2 linked regions of the Niveibacterium microcysteis genome follow. The protein of the gene in region 1 interacts with the protein of each later gene in a pairwise test. Links are inferred from orthologs where the notes say so. Each region holds a gene or a part of one and is shown in the gene's direction. Other genes may lie near its edges.

Region 1 (9,195 bases):
GCCGGTTTTCCGGCGGGTGAGAGGGATGCCGCCCCCATAGGCGGCACAGTCTTGATAGAGAAAAGGGAAAAACCATGAGTGCTATCGTTGATGTAGTCGCCCGCGAGATCCTTGATTCGCGCGGCAACCCCACGGTTGAAGCGGATGTGCTGCTCGAATCTGGCGTGATGGGCCGCGCAGCGGTGCCGTCGGGCGCCTCCACCGGTTCGCGCGAAGCGATCGAACTGCGCGACGGCGACGCCGCTCGCTACCTGGGCAAGGGTGTCCAGAAGGCTGTCGACAACATCAACACCGAGATCTGCGAAGCGCTCGTGGGCCTCGACGCCGAAGAGCAGGCTTTCATCGACAAGACGATGATCGACCTCGACGGCACCGAGAACAAATCGCGCCTGGGCGCCAACGCGCTGCTGGCCGTGTCGATGGCTGTCGCCCGTGCTGCTGCCGAAGAAGCCGGTCTGCCGCTGTATCGCTACTTCGGTGGTTCGGGCGGTATGAGCCTGCCGGTGCCGATGATGAACGTCATCAACGGCGGAGCCCACGCGAACAACAGCCTGGACTTCCAAGAATGCATGATCCTGCCGATCGGCGCGCCGACCTTCAAGGAAGCGCTGCGCTACGGTGCTGAGGTGTTCCACAACCTCAAGAAGATCCTGGACAAGAAGGGCTACCCGACCTCGGTGGGTGACGAAGGCGGCTTCGCCCCGAACGTCTCTGGTGCTGTTGAAGCGCTGGAACTGATCGTTGAAGCGATCGAGAAGGCCGGTTACGTGGTTGGCAAGGACATCGTCCTGGGTCTGGACTGCGCCGCTTCCGAGTACTTCAAGAACGGCAAGTACGAGATGGAAGGCGAGAAGCTGTCGCTGACCCCGGCTCAGAACGTTGATTTCCTTGCTGGCCTGGTCGACAAGTTCCCGATCATCTCGATCGAAGACGGCATGGCCGAAGGCGACTGGGAAGGCTGGAAGCTGCTGACCGACCGCTTGGGCAAGAAGGTTCAGCTGGTGGGCGACGATCTGTTCGTCACCAACACCAAGATCCTGAAGGAAGGTATCGACAAGGGCATCTGCAACTCGATCCTGATCAAGGTGAACCAGATCGGTACCCTGACCGAGACCTTTGCCGCCGTCGAAATGGCCAAGCGCGCCGGCTACACCGCCGTGATCTCGCACCGTTCGGGCGAAACCGAAGATTCGACCATCGCTGACATCGCTGTCGGCCTGAACGCTGGCCAGATCAAGACCGGTTCGCTGTCGCGTTCGGATCGTATCGCCAAGTACAACCAGATCCTCCGCATCGAAGAAGATCTGGGCGATGTCGCGTTCTACCCGGGTCTGTCGGCGTTCTACAACCTGCGTAATCGCTGATCGACTGCCGGCGCAAGCCGGTTGCCGAATCACTGGAAAGGGCCGCTCAGCGGCCCTTTCTCTTTGATATTCCGATAGAATTCGCGCGTTTTCAGCTTCTAATGACGATCGGTTCCACATGAAGTGGCCAGCCCTGATTCTTGTCGCACTGCTCGGTGTGTTGCAGTACCCGTTGTGGTTCGGCAAAGGGGGGTGGACCCGCGTCAGAGAGCTTGACCAGCAGGTGCAGGCGCAACGCGAGAGCAATGCCAAGCTTGAGGCGCGCAATGCGGGCCTTGAGGCCGAGGTACGGGATCTGAAAACCGGCTACGAAGCGATCGAGGAGCGTGCCCGCTACGACCTCGGGCTTGTGAAGCCGAACGAGACCTACGTCCAGTTGCCGCAACAGAAATGACAAGGGCCGCATCGCGGCCCTTCTGTTTTGTCAGGCTTCGCCTGGTTTTGCGCGCTTCCAAAGCACGTCGCTGCCACCTGCGCAACGGTTCAGATGGCGCCCCAGCACGAAGAGTAAATCCGAGAGCCGGTTCAGATACTGACGCACCGGCGGGTGAATGCTCTCCTGGTGGGCAAGTGTGACGATTGCGCGCTCGGCACGTCGTGCAACGGTACGAGCGAGATGCGCCAACGAGGCAGCGCGGGAGCCGCCGGGCAGGATGAACTCCTTGAGTGGCGGAAGCGATGCGTTGTAGTGGGCGAGGGCGTCGTCCAGCCGCAGCACATGTGCTTCAGTGACCATCGTATAGCCGGGGATGCAAACTTCTCCGCCAAGGTCGAACAGGTCGTGCTGGACGTGATCCAGCAAGGTTCTGACGTCGTCCGGCAGTGTCTCGGCCAGCAGCACGCCAAGCAGCGAGTTCAGTTCGTCTACTTCGCCAAGCGCGTGAATGCGCGGGCAATCCTTGGCGACGCGACTGCCGTCTCCAAGGCCAGTAGTGCCATCGTCACCCGTGCGGGTGGCAATGCGCGAAAGGCGATGTCCCATCAAAATCCCCCAGTCAATCGAGCGCGCGATTATAGGCGCTCGCCGGCCCTGGGGGATTCTGAGGAGGAGGCGGGCGTTCGGCGTTGGGCGCCTCGCCCGCGATCGTCCGCGCTCAGTGCGAGTGGAACGTACGGTTGATCACGTCGAGCTGCTGCTCGCGCGTGAGTTTGGTGAAGTTCACCGCATACCCGGACACGCGGATCGTCAGCTGCGGGTACTTTTCCGGATTCTCCATGGCGTCGATCAGCATGTCGCGGTTGAGCACGTTGATGTTGACGTGGAAGCCTTCGCAGCCGAAGTAGGCGTCCAGCATTCCGACGAGGTTTTGTACTTGTTCGGTCGAGGCCATGTCTGTCTCCAGAAAACGAGATTGATCAGTGCTGCCTTCATCCTTGTTAGCAGCAGGGCTATTGTGATGCGTGAAACGACGTTTCGCAATAAGAAATTGAATTCCATTGATTGAAATCAGAAATGAGGCCTCGCGCGGACTCAGCCAAGGCTGAACGCATGGTGAGTCGGGCCAAAGCGTAAGCGCCAGCACTCAGGCGGTGAGGGCTGCATCAACTGACTCGCTGGCCGTTAGGTCCCACGGATGCGGCGCATTTCGTGGCGGACGCGGCGGCGCAGGCCACTGGCTCGATAGGAGTCGGTCGGCGTCGGTTTAGCCCTGGCGATTCAGCGGCAGTGGCGCCGGCAATGGGCGGTCGAGTAGTAGGCTCGCCAAGGCGAAGTCACATCCAACACAGGTGACGACGTACTGGTTATGAGGGACCATATTCTCGGACGGTCGCGCGTAACGACCAGCGCGCGGGAACGATGTCCGTTCCCGACGTTGATCCAGTAGAGTCATCCAAGCAGCCAATGTGCTCTCAAACGGGGTGAGAGCTAGGGGTTTGGCCGCACATAAGCGACAAGTTGGCCGCAGGGATGAATGGGTTATCGGTGGTGACGGAGGCGTGGTCGCCCAGCGTACAGCTGGCGGTGACCCTCATGCGGTACTTGGGCAGCACTTTTGGGGACGGCACATGGGAACGAGTGTGAACGATGTTTCGCCGGGGGAGGCCGACGTCCACTTTTCGGGCATAGACCGAAACGCGGTGCTTCAGGCATTAGCCGCCGTGTTGCCGCCGACTTGTCTGCTGAGTGAACTGGAAGACTTGCGACCCTGGGAGTGCGACGGCCTGGCTGCGATGCGGCAATTGCCGATGCTGGTTGCCCTGCCGGAGACGGAGGCGCAGGTTGTTGAGATCCTCAAGATTTGCCAGCGTATGGGGGTGCCGGTGGTGGCGCGGGGGGCTGGCACGAGCCTGTCGGGTGGCGCAATGCCGCATGCGTTCGGCGTGCTGCTGGCGATGGCGAAGTTTCGCAAGATTGTTCGCGTTGACCCCGTTGCGCGGGTTGCCGTCGTCCAGCCCGGCGTGCGTAACAAGGCCATATCGGAGGCGGCAGCGCCATACGGGCTCTACTATGCGCCGGACCCAAGCTCGCAGATTGCATGCACGATTGGCGGCAACGTCGCAGAAAACGCGGGTGGCGTGCATTGCCTAAAGTACGGCCTGACCGTGCATAACGTGCTGCGAGTCAGGGGCGTGACGATGGCGGGCGACGTGGTCGAGTTTGGCAGCCACGCGCTCGACTCACCGGGCTATGACCTGCTTGCATTGCTGACGGGTTCCGAGGGGATGCTGGCCGTGACGACCGAAGTGTCGGTGCGCTTGTTGCCAACACCGCAGCTCGCACGATGCGTGTTGGCGGCGTTCTCGGACGTCGTGGTTGCGGGGGAGGCGGTCGCCGAGATCATCGCCGCGGGCATCATCCCCGCCGGCCTTGAGATGATGGACCAGGCGGCCACGGCGGCGGTGGAGGATTTTGTCCATGCTGGCTATCCGCTCGATGCGGCTGCGATCCTGCTTGTGGAGTGTGACGGCACTCCCGAGGAAGTGGCGGAGGAGGTGGCTCGGGTCAGCGAGGTGTTGCAGCGGGCCGGCGCTGGCGAGATCCGGATCTCGCGGGATGAGGCCGAGCGTCTGCGGTTCTGGGCGGGGCGCAAGGCCGCCTTTCCCGCGGCGGGCCGCATCTCGCCCGACTACTACTGCATGGACGGCACGATCCCGCGCAAGCGGCTTGGCGAAATGCTCAACGCGATTGCCGAGATGGAGCGCCGCTATGCGCTACGTTGCATCAACGTGTTCCATGCTGGCGACGGCAACCTGCATCCGCTGATTCTGTTTGACGCCGCTGCACCGGGCGAACAGGCGCGGGCTGAAGCGTTCGGCGCAGAGATCCTCGAACGATCGGTCGCCTTGGGCGGTTCGATCACGGGCGAGCATGGCGTGGGCGTCGAGAAGATCGACCAGATGTGTGTTCAGTTTGGCGAGAACGAGTTGCGGATGTTCCATCGCGTGAAGGCGGCCTTTGATCCGGCTGGTTTGTTGAACCCCGGCAAAGCGATCCCGACGCTGAACCGCTGCGCCGAGGGCGGCCGCCAGCATGTGCAAGGCGGCAACTTGCCGTACCCCGAATTGGAGCGCTTCTGATGGCCGACCCCTTGGACCCGGTTCTCGCGGACTGGCAGGCGCGTGTGCGCCGCGCGGCGGCCAGCGGGCATGCCTTGGTACTGCAGGGAGGCGGAAGCAAGCGCTTTCTCGGCCGCTCGCCGATGGGTGAGCTCCTCGATACGCGCGTGTGGAGTGGCATTCGGAGTTACGAACCAACGGAACTGGTGGTCACCGTGCGGTCCGGAACGCCACTCGCTGAGCTGGAAGCGGTCCTCGCGGAGCGGGGGCAGATGCTCGCGTTCGAACCGCCTCATTTTGGCCTGGCGACGGTCGGAGGGATGGTGGCCGCGGGCTTGTCCGGTCCGCGCCGCGCCAGCGCCGGTGCGGTGCGTGATCATCTGCTCGGCGTCACCTTGATGGACGGTCGTGGCGACATTCTGCGATTTGGTGGCCAGGTGATGAAGAACGTGGCCGGCTACGATGTATCGCGACTGATGGCTGGCGCCATGGGCACTTTGGGGCTGTTGCTGGACGTGTCGCTGAAGGTGATGCCTCTGCCAGCCGCTGAGCGTACCGTGCGGCTGTCGATGACCCAGGCGGACGCCTTGCGCAGCCTGAACCGGTGGGGCGGGCAACCCCTCCCGTTGTCCGCAAGCTGCTGGGTGGACGGTTTGCTGCATGTGCGCTTGTCGGGCGCTGCATCGGCCGTTGAGGCCGCCATCAAGAAGATCGGCGGTGAGGTTCTGGAGCCGGCCGCGCAGCAGGCGTTCTGGCGCGCACTGCGCGAACAGACGCATCCTTTCTTCGCGGGCAGCCGCCCGCTGTGGCGACTGTCTGTTCCGAGTTGCGAGGAAACGATTGGTGCCGCCGATTCGGGCCTGATCGAATGGGGTGGCGCCCTGCGGTGGTTGCGTACGCCAGTGGAGGAGGGGGCGGCACTGGTCGAACATGTGGCCCGCCAGCACGGCAGCGCGATGTGCTTTCGCGCTGGCGAAGGTGAGTCCTGCGATGTGCCTTTCGGCCGCTTGAGCCCCGCCTTGCTTGGATTGCATCGTCGGCTGAAGGCGGCCTTTGATCCGGCTGGCGTTTTCAACCGCGCACGCATGTACCCCGACTGGTGAGGCCGTCATGCAGACCAAGCTGGCTGATTTCATCCGTGACACCGCAGACGGCGCAGAGGCGGATGCCATTCTGCGCAAGTGCGTGCATTGCGGCTTTTGCACTGCGACCTGCCCGACGTTTCAACTTTTGGGCGACGAACTCGACAGCCCACGCGGCCGCATCTACCTGATCAAACAGATGCTGGAGGGGGAGGCGGTGTCGGCCCGAACGCAGCTGCACCTCGATCGATGCCTGACATGCCGCTCCTGCGAAACGACGTGTCCGTCTGGCGTGGAGTACGGCCGCTTGGTGGATATTGGGCGCAAATGGGCCGAGAACCTCGCGCCTCCCAGGTCGGCGCCGCAGCAGGTAAAGCGCTGGTTGCTCGCGAACACGATTTCGCAACCGGCTGTCTTCGGCGCCGCCTATCGCGTGGCCCGGGCGCTGCGCCCGCTGATGCCGTCCACGCTTGCCGCAAAACTCGCGCCATCGCGGCCGCGCGGCGTCTGGCCAAGCCCACGGCACGCCCGGAAGTGGTTGGTGCTGGGGGGCTGTGCGCAGCCCGCGCTGACGCCGGACGTCAATGCCGCCGCCGCGCGAGTGTTGGATCGCATTGGTATTTCGCTGATCGAAGTCAGGCGTGATGGTTGTTGCGGTGCCCTGCGTAGTCATCTGAATGACCATGAAGGCGGGCGGGAGGATGCATCGCGTCTGCTTCAGCAATGGCAGCCGGCCCTTGAGCGTGGCGAGGTGGAGGGCGTGGTGATCACGGCCTCGGGCTGCGGTAGTTTCGTTCGCGAATATCGACATCTGTTCCGCGACGACGCACCAATGCTTGCGCAAGCTGGAAAGGTCGTTGCGCAGACGCTCGACATTGCTGAACTGATCGCGCGGGAGACCCATGCGTTGGACGAATGCCTGGTCAAGCGGGCGTTGGGCGGTCGAGGTGCAATTGCCTTTCATTCACCCTGCACGTTGCAGCACGGCCTGCAGATCCGCGGCGTGGTGGAGGGATTGCTGCAGCGCGCCGGCTACGAACTGACACCTGTTGCGGATGCACATCTCTGTTGCGGCTCGGCCGGTTCGTATTCGCTGCTCCAACCTGAAATTGCCACCAGTCTTCGCGACAACAAGCTCGCAGCGCTCGCAGCGGGTAAGCCGGTAGGTATCGCCAGCGCAAACGTTGGTTGTATCGCGCACTTGGGGAGCGCGGCTGACGTGCCAGTGCGACACTGGATCGAGTGGCTGGACGAAGCCTTGAGCACCTGACCGCGCAATTTGCTCAACTTGCGTTGCTTGGGGCCGTTAACCCCCGAATGACCACAGTTGGACTCACTGTCTCCGCGGAAGACGAGCCCGAAGCGTTGCTTGCGCGTGGCTTGCAGTTGCCGCCGCAGCCGGCCGCCTTGCAGGCGCTGCAAATGCTGGCTCTGACCGAAAATCCCGAGATGAGGGATGTGTCGGAGGTAATAGCCAGCGACGCAGCGCTCACGGCCGGACTTTATCGCATGGCCCGTTCGCCGCTGTTCGCACGCCCTTCGCCGCCGCAAACGGTGGAGCAGGTCGTTCTATTGCTCGGTTTGCCGCGCACCTTGGCCCTAGCCCAGGCGCTGTGCGTGCAGCGCGCGATGGCCGGCGATGCGCGGGTTCTCGCGCGCTTTTGGGCGCGATCGACCGCAATTGCCCAATTGGCGATGCTGATCGCTGCCCACCTTCCCGGTGCAAGACGAGTCAGTGGCGAACAGGCCTACTTGGCGGGCATGTTCCATGACTGTGGCGTTCCGATCCTGATGCAACGGTTTCCGGCCTATTGCCGAACCACAGGCATTGAGGGGTATGTGAACAAGTGGGCCGACATCCGGACCGAGGACCGAGCCTTCTCGTGTGACCACGCCGTGATCGGCTTCCTGCTTGCGCGCCACTGGCGCCTTCCTGATTTTGTGGCTCAGGCGGTACGTTTTCACCATGAAGGGGGATGTATCCCTTCGCGGCCGACGAGTATGCTGGTGGGTATTCTCCAGTTGTCCATGCACCTCTATGCGCGCGAAATGGATCTGACGGAGCCCAGTGGTGAGTACGACGAAGGCTTGCTGCTTGAGCGGCTCGAGATCAGCGCCAATGAGATGAACGAGCTGTGCGAGCAGGTGATCGAGCATTTCCATGTTCTGGAACGCTGAGCCAATCAGTACGACGGCGATGGTGTTCCCGAATCAGGCTATCGGTGGCCTACAAACACCGCTAGAATTGTCATAAGTGTTAATAGCGATAAAAACGTGGCCCTAACTATCGATACTGTCGTTGCGATGCACCAAGGGGACCGGAAGGAGCAGCAGGACCGCGTGGGCCTGTTCCCGCATCCTTCGCGCCCCGGCATGCTGCTTGCGGTGCTCGCGGACGGAATGGGCGGGCACACGGGCGGCGCGATGGCTGCCGAGCAGGTCGTCATCAAGGCCAAGCAGAACTTCGAAGCCTATTCGCCCGCCTCTGAATCGCCGGAAGAACTGCTGCGGGCGATCATCGAAGAGGCGCACGTTGTCATCAAACTCACGCGCTTCACCAGCGAACAGGATCCGCATAGCACTGCGTGCGTGCTGCTGATGCAGCCCGGCAAGGTGCATTGGGCCCATTGCGGTGACTCCCGCATCTATCACTTCCGCGATGGTGGGGTCGCGCTTCGCAGCAACGACCATTCGCTGGTGGCGGAACTGGTTCGTACCGGCCAGATATCGGAGGCGGATGCTGAAACGTATCCACATCGCAATCTGCTGCTTTCTTGCCTGGGCGCCGACCGCGAGCCGAAGATTGAAGTGTGCAGCGTCGAGGGGCTCAAGGCGGGAGACGGATTCCTGCTCTGCTCTGATGGTCTCTGGGGGCATTGCAGCGACCAGGAGCTGGCGCGCTCGGTTTGCCATGAGCCTGCGCGTCAGGCCGCGCGTGGGTTGATTGACACAGCGCGGGCACGCGGGCGGGGTACCGGCGACAACATTTCGATGGCGATCATCCGTCTCGTTGAGGCGGCCTGATCGAAGCGGCCGCTTTCGCGTGTCGGAAAAGAAAACGCCCCTTTCGGGGCGTTTTCTTTTTGCGGAAGAGCGAATCAGCCGCGGCGACGGCGACGTGCTCCGGCAAGTCCAGCCAGACCCAGGGCCGCCAGCGCGAGCGAACCCGGTTCCGGTACCGCGGTGCTGTCGATCCAGTTGCGGTAGGAGTCAAGCAGGATGCCGCCCATGCCGTCGCCGAAACCGCCCTT
Region 2 (9,338 bases), 1.6 Mb from region 1 along the record:
TGCCATGCGTTGGTGGCGTCCAGCAGGTTCTCGGAGAATTTGGCGGACAGGCCAGCCAGCTCTTCCTGGATCGCCTGAAAGCGCGGCTTATCGGCCTCCGGCAACTCTGCGCCAGAAAGGCGGAAGTCGCGCACAGCATCCTCGATCACCTTGCGGCGTGCGCGCGGCCATGCGGCAAAGTCCGGGCGTGCTGCGAGGGCTTTGTAGCCGGCGAACAGCGCCGCGCTTTGACCGAGCTCGGCAAAGAAACGGGTTACCTCCGGCAGCATCGCGTTGTAGGCTTCGCGCCACGGCGGCAGATCGAGCACCGAATGCAAATGGCGTACGACTCCCCAGGCGCGACCGAGGCGGTCGGTCATGTCCGACAGCGGCTGAACAAAGTTCTCCCAGGTCGGTTCCCCAGGCTGGCTGGTCAGCGTCTCGACCAAGGCGCGGCCTTCATCGAGCAAGCTGGAAATTGCCGGCGAGACGTGTTCCGGGGTGACAATGTCGAAGCGCGGCGCGCCGGAGAAGTCGAGCAGGGGATTGTTCATGTCGATGACCCAAAAGTTGTGCCGCTATTGTGCCGAAAACACTGCCAGGGCGGGGCGGGCTTGAGAGCTGGCCCGGCGCGCCCGACCACCCCTTCACGGGGGGATCACTCTTCCGGAGGTAGGACCTGATGGACAACGCCCAGTCGCAGCGCGAGGCGCTTGGCGCCGAGATCGAGCGCGAACTCGCCGACGGCAGCCTGAGTTTCCCGACTTTTCTGGAGGTGTCGCAAAAAATCCAGAAGACGCTTGAACGGGAAGACGCCGGACTCGACGCGTTGGTTCCCCTGATCCAGCTTGAGCCGGTACTGGCGGCGCGTGTCGTCGGTTTGGCGAACTCGGTTCTGTACGCATCAAGCGGCAACCCGGTGAAGGATGTGAAATCCGCGGTCATGCGCATTGGCCATGCTGCAGTGCGCAGCCTCGCGCTGGCGGTGGCAACCGCGCAACTGGCGCATGGCGAGCGCCTTGGTCCGGCACGGCGCTATGCCACGCTGCTATGGGATCACAGCCTTGATGTTGCGGGTTGGGCCTACGCGATCAGCGCAACCTTCCGTACCGTGCGGCCCGACGACGCGCTGCTGGCCGGCATGCTGCACGACATCGGCCAGTTCTACCTGCTGGGCAAGGCCGCTGACTACCCCGCGCTGCTCGATTCCGAGAGCGAGTTGTCCGACATGCTGCTGTGCTGGCACAAACCCATCGGTGAAGCGGTGCTCAAGGCGCTGGGCATGGCACCCGAACTGGCGGATGCGGTGAACGACCGCGAGCTGTACGGTTCCATGTGGCCGCCGGCAAGCTTGCCAGACGTGCTGATGGTGGCTTGCCTGCTGGCGGATACACCAAATCCGCTGACGCTGATGAGCGAGGACGCGCGTACCAGCCTGCGCAAGATCGTCGCGCACGGCATTCCTGAAGACGTGCTTGAGCAACTGCATCTGGATGCGGCGGACGAACGGCGCAAAGCGCTTGCCGCCTTGGCGGGTTGAGTTGGCTCGGCGCTGAACAACAAAACGCCCGCATCACGCGGGCGTTTTCATTGGGTCTGGCGGCGACTCAGCCGAGCGATTTGCCCGTCAGGCGTTCGTAGGCTTCAACGTACTTGGCCCCGGTGCGCTCGGCCACTTCGGCCGGCAGTTTCGGCCCTGGCGCTTGCTTGTTCCAGTCCAGCGTCTCCAGATAGTCGCGCACATATTGCTTGTCGTAGGAGGGCGGCGAGATCCCTTCACGATAGCTGTCGGCCGGCCAGAAACGCGACGAATCCGGCGTCAGCGCTTCGTCGATGATGTGCAGCGTGCCGGCGGCATCGAGACCGAATTCGAACTTCGTGTCGGCGATGATGATGCCGCGGCTGGCGGCATAGTCGCGTGCTTCGGAATACAGGCGGATCGCGGTGTCGCGCACCTGTGCGGCGAGGGCCGGGCCCACCAGCGCTTCGCACTTGGCGAAGTCGATGTTCTCGTCGTGCGTGCCGAGTTCGGCCTTGGTCGACGGCGTGAAGATCGGCTGCGGCAGCTTGGCGGCCTGTTGCAGGCCGGCTGGCAGCGCGATGCCGCACACGGCGCCGGTTGCAAGGTAGTCCTTCCAGCCGCCGCCGATGATGTAGCCGCGCACCACCGCTTCGATCGGCAAGGGCTTCAGGCGTTTGACGACCAGCGCACGACCGCGAACCTGATCGCGTTCATCTTCAGCCACCACGCTTTCTGGATCGATGCCGGTGAGCTGGTTCGGCACGACATGCGCGAGCTTGTCGAACCAGAAGTTCGCCAGCGCAGTCAGCACCTCGCCCTTGCGCGGGATCGGGTCGGGCAGCACGACGTCGAAGGCCGACAGGCGGTCGGTGGTGACGATCAGCAGCTTGTCGTCGCTGACGGCGTAGATGTCGCGCACCTTGCCGCGTCCGAGGAGCGGCAGGCTCTTGATCGAGGACTCGAAGAGCGGCTGGGTCATGGCAGGAATCCGGGCAAAGCGCGGATTATACCGGTCGCGGCCGCCGTCTCAGATGCCCAGGAAGCGCATCGGATCCAGCTTCCACTTCACCGGGTCTTCGTGCCCGACGATACGGTCGCCACCGCCACTGCCCAGCGGGCGCGAAAGGTCGAGCAAGTAGGGTTCGACATAGCCGTTCGACTTGGCAGAGAAGAACACCTTGATCACCGGCGTCAGCAGGCTGCTCTCGTTCTGTTCAGTGACCACGCCGAGCTTGCCTGATTCGAGCTTGACCAGGGTGCCGACCGGGTAAATGCCAACAATCCGCATGAAGGCCTGCACCAACGTCGGCTCGAAGTGGAACTTGCTCCATTCGTAGAGCTTACGCAGCGCGTCGGTGGCGGGCATGCCCTTGTGGTAGCAGCGGTCGGCGGTAATTGCGTCGTAGACGTCCACGATCGCGGCCATCTTGGCGAGCGTCGAGATCTTGTCGCCCGGCAGTTTGTCGGGGTAGCCGCTGCCATCGACACGCTCGTGGTGGTGCAGTGTGATGTCGAGCGGGATCTCGCCGATATCCGGCGTTTTCAACAGCACATCCCAGCCGTCCTTCGGATGGCGCTTGATCAGCTCGAACTCTTCGTCAGTCAGCCGGCCGGGTTTGTTCAGCACCTCGTCTGGCACGAAGGCCTTGCCGGTGTCGTGCAGCAGGCCGCCGAGGCCGGCCTGGTGAGTCAGTTCGGCATCCATGCCGACGCCGCGGCAAAACGCGATCAGCAGCGTTCCAACGCTGACCGAATGCAGGAAGGTGTAGTCGTCCTTGTTCTTGATCCGCAGCAGCGTCAGCAGCGCGCCGCCGTTTCGCAGCACCGACTCGGTGATGTCCTGCACCAAGGGCTCAACGGCCTCCATCTCTACGGCCTTGCCCAGGCGCACGTCCTGCATCACGTTGCGCACCATCGCCTCGGCCTGGCTCTTGATCTGCTTGGCGCGTGCCATCTCGCTGGCTACGTCGACCTTCAGCGGCGCGGCGGGCTTTTGCGCCGCCAGTTCGATCATCTCGCGTTCGATCGTTGCTCGGACCTCTTCTGCGGTCGGCGCGTTCTCGACATCCAGCCCGCGCGAAGTGTCGATGTACACGTCGTGTATCCCGGCGGCCATGACCTTCTCGATCTGCCCCTCATCGGACAGCAGGAAGCGGTTGCGCAGGAAGGGGTGCTCCATCCATCCGCAGTCCAGGTCATGCAGGAACATGCCAACGCGCAATTGTTCGGCGGAGATCTTCTTGATCGATGACACGGCAGGTGTTTCCGGGCGGTGTTGGTGACAACGCTTTAACGGCTGCGTCGGAAGGATCTGAACCGCCGCGGACGGCGGTGCGGTGCGGCCACATGCAATAATTGGTCAGTTGGCGGCCCGCTTCGCTGCAGGGTCGCTCCAGCCGAGACCGAGTCCTGTTCCTGGTTCCGTTCGGTCTGATTCAGCGCTCAAGTTACGCTTGGGTCTTCCTGTTGATCTGTAACCCCCGATTCTCCGACGAATGTCTTCTATTCCCCGCTTGCCGGCCGAGAGCGTGCCGGCTTGGCGTCATGTCCTGAGCGCCGATCTTGCTGCCCATGCGCAGCACCCGGCCGCCAGTTTCGTGCAGCTCGCAACCCTCGATGCGGACGGTTTCCCTGCCAATCGCACGCTCACTTTTCGCTGCTTCGGGCGCGAGGGGGAGCTTGTGTTCACAACCGACCTGCGCAGCCAGAAATGCGAGCAGATCGCCCATCAGGGGAAGGCCGAGGCCTGTTGGTACTTTGCCGATGCCCGGGTGCAGTGGCGCTTGCGCGGGCGCGCGGTGGTGGCCGGCCCTCGAGCCCGAAAGCATCACGCATTGCGCGAGCGTGTTTGGGCGCGGCTGTCCGAGTCGTCTCGGCAGCGCTTCGTGTGGCCGGCGCCCGGGCAGATACTTGCCGCGGCATCCAAGGCTGGCGCAATCCCACCGACCGTGCCGCCCGCCAGTTTTGGCCTGCTGATTTTGTCGCCGCAGCGTGCCGAACGCCTTGACCTGCGCGCTGAGCCGAATCGTCATTTGCGCTGGTTGGCCAGTCGCGGCGACTGGGCGATGATCGAGCTCAACCCGTGACGGGGTACAATCCGTCTCGGAAGTCCGCCAGGCAGTCGCGGTATCGCAAGGTATCGAGGAAAGTCCGGGCCCCGCAGGGCAGAATGCCGGCTAACGGCCGGGCGCTATAAGCCGAAAGGCCCAAGGCGACGGAAAGTGCAACAGAGAGCAGACCGCCGATGGCCCCGCAAGGGGATCAGGTAAGGGTGAAACGGTGGGGTAAGAGCCCACCGCGTCCGTGGTGACACGTACGGCACGGTAAACCCCATTCGGGGCAAGGCCAAATAGGGGAGCGTTGAGGCGGCCCGCTGAGCTCCCGGGTAGGCTGCTAGAGCTTCGCAGCAATGCGTCGACCAGAGGAATGACTGCCCCGTCTCCGCAAGGGGGCGCGACAGAACCCGGCTTATCGGCGGACTTCCACTTCCCGCCTTTTCTCTCCCGCCATGTTCGACCCGGATACGCATCTTGGGTATCGGGCCAATCGCGCGTCGCGCCTGCGATGCGGCGGATGACGACCTTCCGCTAGGCCACAAATTTCAAGCGCTTTCTGCGCTTGTCTCTCTATCCCATTGGATTGATTGAATATTTCTCTTTGTGAAATCTGGCGGAGAGCGATAAGTCATTGTGTTGCTTGAGAAAAACGTCGCGGGGCTCGCTTGACCGGGGTGTTTCTTTTACCTAAAGTGGTGCGAAGTGGAGAAAAATGGGAAAAAGTGGACGTAAGTCAGTCGCGCGTGTCGCGAAGTGGCTCAACCACCTCCCGATGAGCTGAAAGGGTTTCGATGTTTCAGGGCGCTGCCGCGCTGAGTCTCGATGCGAAGGGTCGCCTGGCGATCCCGTCGCGGCATCGTGACGCCCTGACAGTCATGTCGAGTGGTCAGCTCGTGATCACTGCACACCCGCATCGCTGCCTGCTCGTCTATCCGGTGCCCGCCTGGGAACCGATTCGCGACAAGGTGCTCGCTGCGCCCAGCCTTGAGGCGCGTTCCGCATTGCTCAAACGTTTGCTGGTTGGCTTCGCGCGCGACGAAGAAATGGACGCCGCCGGCCGCGTACTAATCGCCCCGGAGCTGCGCCAGTTCGCCCAGCTCGACAAGCAGGTCTGGCTGGTCGGCCAGGGCAATCACTTTGAGCTGTGGTCCGATGCTGGCTGGCAGAAGCAGCAGGAAGAAATGCTGGCGCTGGGCGCCGATTTGCTCCCGCCTGGCCTGGAGACCTTGTCGCTGTGAGCGCCGAACTGGCGCACGTGACAGTCCTGCTGGACGAGGCGGTCGACGCACTCGCAGTCCGGCCAGACGGCATTTATGTAGACGGCACCTTCGGTCGCGGCGGTCACAGCGGCGCGATTCTGAAGCGTTTGGGGCCGGCCGGTCGCCTGATCGCCTTCGATCGCGATCCGGTTGCCATCGCGGCCGGCAAGGCGCTAGGTGATGCGCGGCTGACGCTGGTGCATGAACCGTTTTCCGCGTTCTCCAGCGCTTTGGACGAACTGGGTATCGCGAAAGTGGATGGCGTGCTGCTGGACCTTGGGGTGTCTTCCCCGCAGCTCGACGACGCCGCGCGTGGCATGAGTTTCCGATTCGATGCGCCGCTCGACATGCGCATGGATACGACCCGCGGCGAAACCGCCGCGGAATGGCTTGCGCGGGCATCCGTGCAGGAAATCACCGAAGTAGTGAGGGGGTACGGTGAAGAACGGTTTGCTTACCAGATTGCAAAGGCGCTTGTTGCTGCTCGGGCAGGGCAACCTGTTACAACCACACGGCAACTTGCCGCGCTCGTGGAAAAGGTCGTGCGCACGCGCGAGCCGGGGCAGCACCCTGCGACGCGCACCTTCCAGGCTCTACGGATTCACGTCAATCGCGAGCTTGAGGAGCTGTCGCTGATCCTGCCGCAGTGCGTGGATCGGCTTGCGACAGGCGGGCGGATTGCCGTGATTGCCTTTCATTCCCTCGAAGACCGCATCGCAAAGCAGTTTCTGCGCGATGCGTCGCATTCGGTTGAGCCGCCGCGTGGCGTGCCGGTGCGTGCGGCAGATCTGCCGCCGCCGCCGATGCGCCTGATCGGCAAACCGGTGCGGCCGAGCGCTGCCGAGGTGGCGGCCAACCCGCGCGCGCGCAGCGCAATCATGCGTATCGCGGAGCGGATCTGATCCATGGTTCGCCTCAACGTCATCCTGATCGTGCTGGTGCTGGCAAGCGCACTTGCGCTGGTCTCGGCGCAGCACCAGTCGCGCAAGCTGTTTATCGAGCTTGAACGCCTGCAGACCCGTGAGCGGGCGCTGGAGGTGGAGTGGGGGCAGTTGCAGCTTGAGCAGAGCACCTGGGCCGCGCACTCGCGCGTGGAGAAGGTGGCTCGCGAGCGGCTTCACCTTGTTACCCCGGATCCGCGCCACGTGCTGGTGCTTGATGGCGACGCTGGAGCTGCACGGTGAAGAAGAATTTCACCTTCAACCACAACCCGCTACTCTCCGAGAAGCTGCCGGTCTGGCGCGCGCGTTTCGTGCTGGTGATGCTGCTCTCGGCATCCGTGGCGCTGGTGTGCCGCGCGGTGTGGCTGCAAGGCGTGAAGACGGACTTCCTGCAGGCCAAGGGCGAGTCGCGCTATGCCCGCGTGATCGAGCTGCCGGCCGATCGCGGCAAGATCGTCGATCGCCACGGCGACGTGCTGGCGGTGAGCACGCCGGTTCGTTCGGTGTGGGCGATTCCGGACGACGTCACGCTGACGCCGGCGCAGTCGCGTGAGCTGGCGCGGATGCTTGGCATGGATGCGAGCGAACTCAACCGCAAGCTCGCGTCGGAGAAGGAGTTCGTTTACCTGAAGCGTCAGGTGCCGCCGGAACTGGCTGATCGCATCGCGGCGTTGAACCTGCCCGGCATTCACGAACAGAACGAATTCCGCCGCTTCTACCCGACCGGCGAGGTCGCAGCCCATGTGGTGGGCTTCACCGATGTCGACGACAAGGGGCAGGAGGGCATCGAGCTGGCGTTCCAGAAGGATCTGGTTGGCCAGGCGGGCAGCCGTCGCGTGATCAAGGACCGCCGCGGCCACATCGTCGAGGACGTGGAGTCGATCAAGAAGCCGCGCGAAGGCGCCGACGTCGTCCTGGCACTGGACTCGAAGATACAGTACCTCGCCTACAGTGCGCTCAAGCAGGCGGTTACGGTCAATAAGGCCAAGGCCGGCAGCGCGGTTGTGATTGATGTGAAGACCGGCGAGATCCTCGCGCTGGTGAATAACCCCACTTACAACCCGAACAACCGTGTGCGCCTCTCCGGCGCACAGCTGCGCAACCGCGCGCTGACCGATACGTTCGAGCCGGGTTCGACGATGAAGCCCTTCACCGCAGCGCTGGCGCTGGACAAGGGCAAGTTCCGCTTCGATACCATCATCAACTGCGCGCCGGGCCGCATGACGATCGGTTCAGCGACGATTTCCGACGCCCACCCGCACGGCGCGCTGACGGTCGCCCAGGTGATCCAGAAGTCCTCGAACATCGGCTCGGCGAAGATGGCGCTGTCGATGCCGCCCGAAGAAATGTGGCAGATGTTCGATTCGCTTGGCTTCGGCTCGCAGCTCAAGCTGGGCTTCCCGGGCGAGGCGCCCGGCCGTCTGCGCCCTGCACGGATCTGGCGTCCGATCGAGCAGGCCACGATGTCCTACGGCCACGGCATCTCGGTGAACCTGATGCAGATCGCCCAGGCCTATCTGGTGTTCGCGCGCCAGGGTGATCTGATTCCGCTCTCGCTTACCCGTGTCGATACGCCGCCGCTGCACGGCAAGCCGGTCTTCTCCGAGCAAACGGCGCGTGAAGTGCGCGCGATGCTGGAAAGCGTGACGCAGCCCGGCGGTACCGCCACGCTCGCGCAGGTGCCGGGCTATCGCGTTGGTGGAAAGACCGGCACCGCGATGAAGATCGAGGGCGGTGTATACGCCAACAAGTATGTGTCCTCCTTCGTGGGGCTCGGTCCGATCTCGAATCCGCGACTGGTCGTCGCGGTCATGATCGACGAGCCAACCGGCGGCAAACACTACGGCGGTGAGGTTGCTGCGCCGGTGTTCTCCGAGGTGATGGCGGGCTCGTTGCGTGCGCTTGGCGTGCCGCCCGACGCACCGCTGCGCCCGATGCAGGTCGCACAAACCCAGCGCACCGATGCCGACGTGAAGGAGGGCATGTGAGCCAGCGCGAAGCCCGTCTGATCCTGGATGCGCTGGCTTCCAGCGGTGTTGTGCCGACACGCCTCTGTGCCGATTCGCGCGCGATCGAGCCGGGCGACGTCTTCCTGGCGTATCCCGGTGCGCGCAGCGATGGCCGCCGTTACATCGCCGAAGCCGTGCGCCGTGGCGCCGCTGCGGTGTTGTGGGAGCGTGCCGGCTATCACTGGGATGGCGCGGTTGTCGTGCCGCATCTGGGCTGGGAAGGCCTTGCGCATGTCGCGGGCGACCTCGCGAATCTCGTCTACGGCGAGCCGTCGCGCCAGTTGCGCCTGATCGGCATCACCGGCACCAACGGCAAGACCTCGTCATCGCAATGGCTGGCGCGCTGTTTCACCGCGCTGCATGAACGTTGCGGCGTGGTTGGCACGCTTGGCATCGGCTACCCCGACGCGCTCGAAGAAGGTCTCAACACCACGCCGGACTCGCTGGTGCTGCATGCGGCACTGGCGAACTTTGTTGCGGACGGCGCTCGCGCAGCGGCGATGGAGGTCTCCTCGATCGGGCTCGATCAGGACCGTGTTGCCGGCGCGCACTTCGATACCGCCGTATTCACG

What was found.
Region 2: the proteins of ftsB (region 1) and ftsL interact in binary tests that used the Escherichia coli proteins (3 or more experiments, as listed by UniProt). The link is inferred for Niveibacterium microcysteis from one-to-one orthologs.

Annotation. Positions count from the first base shown.
Region 1 is NZ_CP071060.1:2,096,680-2,105,874, forward strand. What follows is about bases 276-3,120. They hold ftsB (cell division protein FtsB), read left to right. Parts: upstream 276-1,482; coding sequence 1,483-1,758; downstream 1,759-3,120. Other genes in these bases: eno (phosphopyruvate hydratase), read left to right, coding at 276-1,364; JY500_RS09530 (cob(I)yrinic acid a,c-diamide adenosyltransferase), read right to left, coding at 1,789-2,346; JY500_RS22315 (glycine radical domain-containing protein), read right to left, coding at 2,459-2,887. Also shown: more of eno, read left to right, coding at 75-275; JY500_RS09540 (FAD-linked oxidase C-terminal domain-containing protein), read left to right, coding at 3,372-4,883; glycolate oxidase subunit GlcE, read left to right, coding at 4,883-5,965; glycolate oxidase subunit GlcF, read left to right, coding at 5,973-7,214; JY500_RS09555 (HDOD domain-containing protein), read left to right, coding at 7,262-8,122; JY500_RS09560 (PP2C family protein-serine/threonine phosphatase), read left to right, coding at 8,219-8,968; JY500_RS09565 (trypsin-like serine protease), read right to left, coding at 9,043-9,195. UniProt on the Escherichia coli protein: Essential cell division protein. May link together the upstream cell division proteins, which are predominantly cytoplasmic, with the downstream cell division proteins, which are predominantly periplasmic.
Region 2 is NZ_CP071060.1:3,697,601-3,706,938, reverse strand. Bases 5,373-8,360 are described here. They hold ftsL (cell division protein FtsL), read left to right. Parts: upstream 5,373-6,721; coding sequence 6,722-7,000; downstream 7,001-8,360. Other genes in these bases: JY500_RS16745 (peptidoglycan D,D-transpeptidase FtsI family protein), read left to right, coding at 6,997-8,360; rsmH (16S rRNA (cytosine(1402)-N(4))-methyltransferase RsmH), read left to right, coding at 5,792-6,718; mraZ (division/cell wall cluster transcriptional repressor MraZ), read left to right, coding at 5,373-5,795. In the rest of the region: JY500_RS16790 (M3 family metallopeptidase), read right to left, coding at 1-533; JY500_RS16785 (HDOD domain-containing protein), read left to right, coding at 662-1,519; JY500_RS16780 (phosphoribosylaminoimidazolesuccinocarboxamide synthase), read right to left, coding at 1,587-2,480; JY500_RS16775 (HD-GYP domain-containing protein), read right to left, coding at 2,529-3,755; JY500_RS16770 (pyridoxamine 5'-phosphate oxidase family protein), read left to right, coding at 3,997-4,587; more of mraZ, read left to right, coding at 5,349-5,372; more of JY500_RS16745, read left to right, coding at 8,361-8,745; JY500_RS16740 (UDP-N-acetylmuramoyl-L-alanyl-D-glutamate--2,6-diaminopimelate ligase), read left to right, coding at 8,742-9,338. UniProt on the Escherichia coli protein: Essential cell division protein. May link together the upstream cell division proteins, which are predominantly cytoplasmic, with the downstream cell division proteins, which are predominantly periplasmic.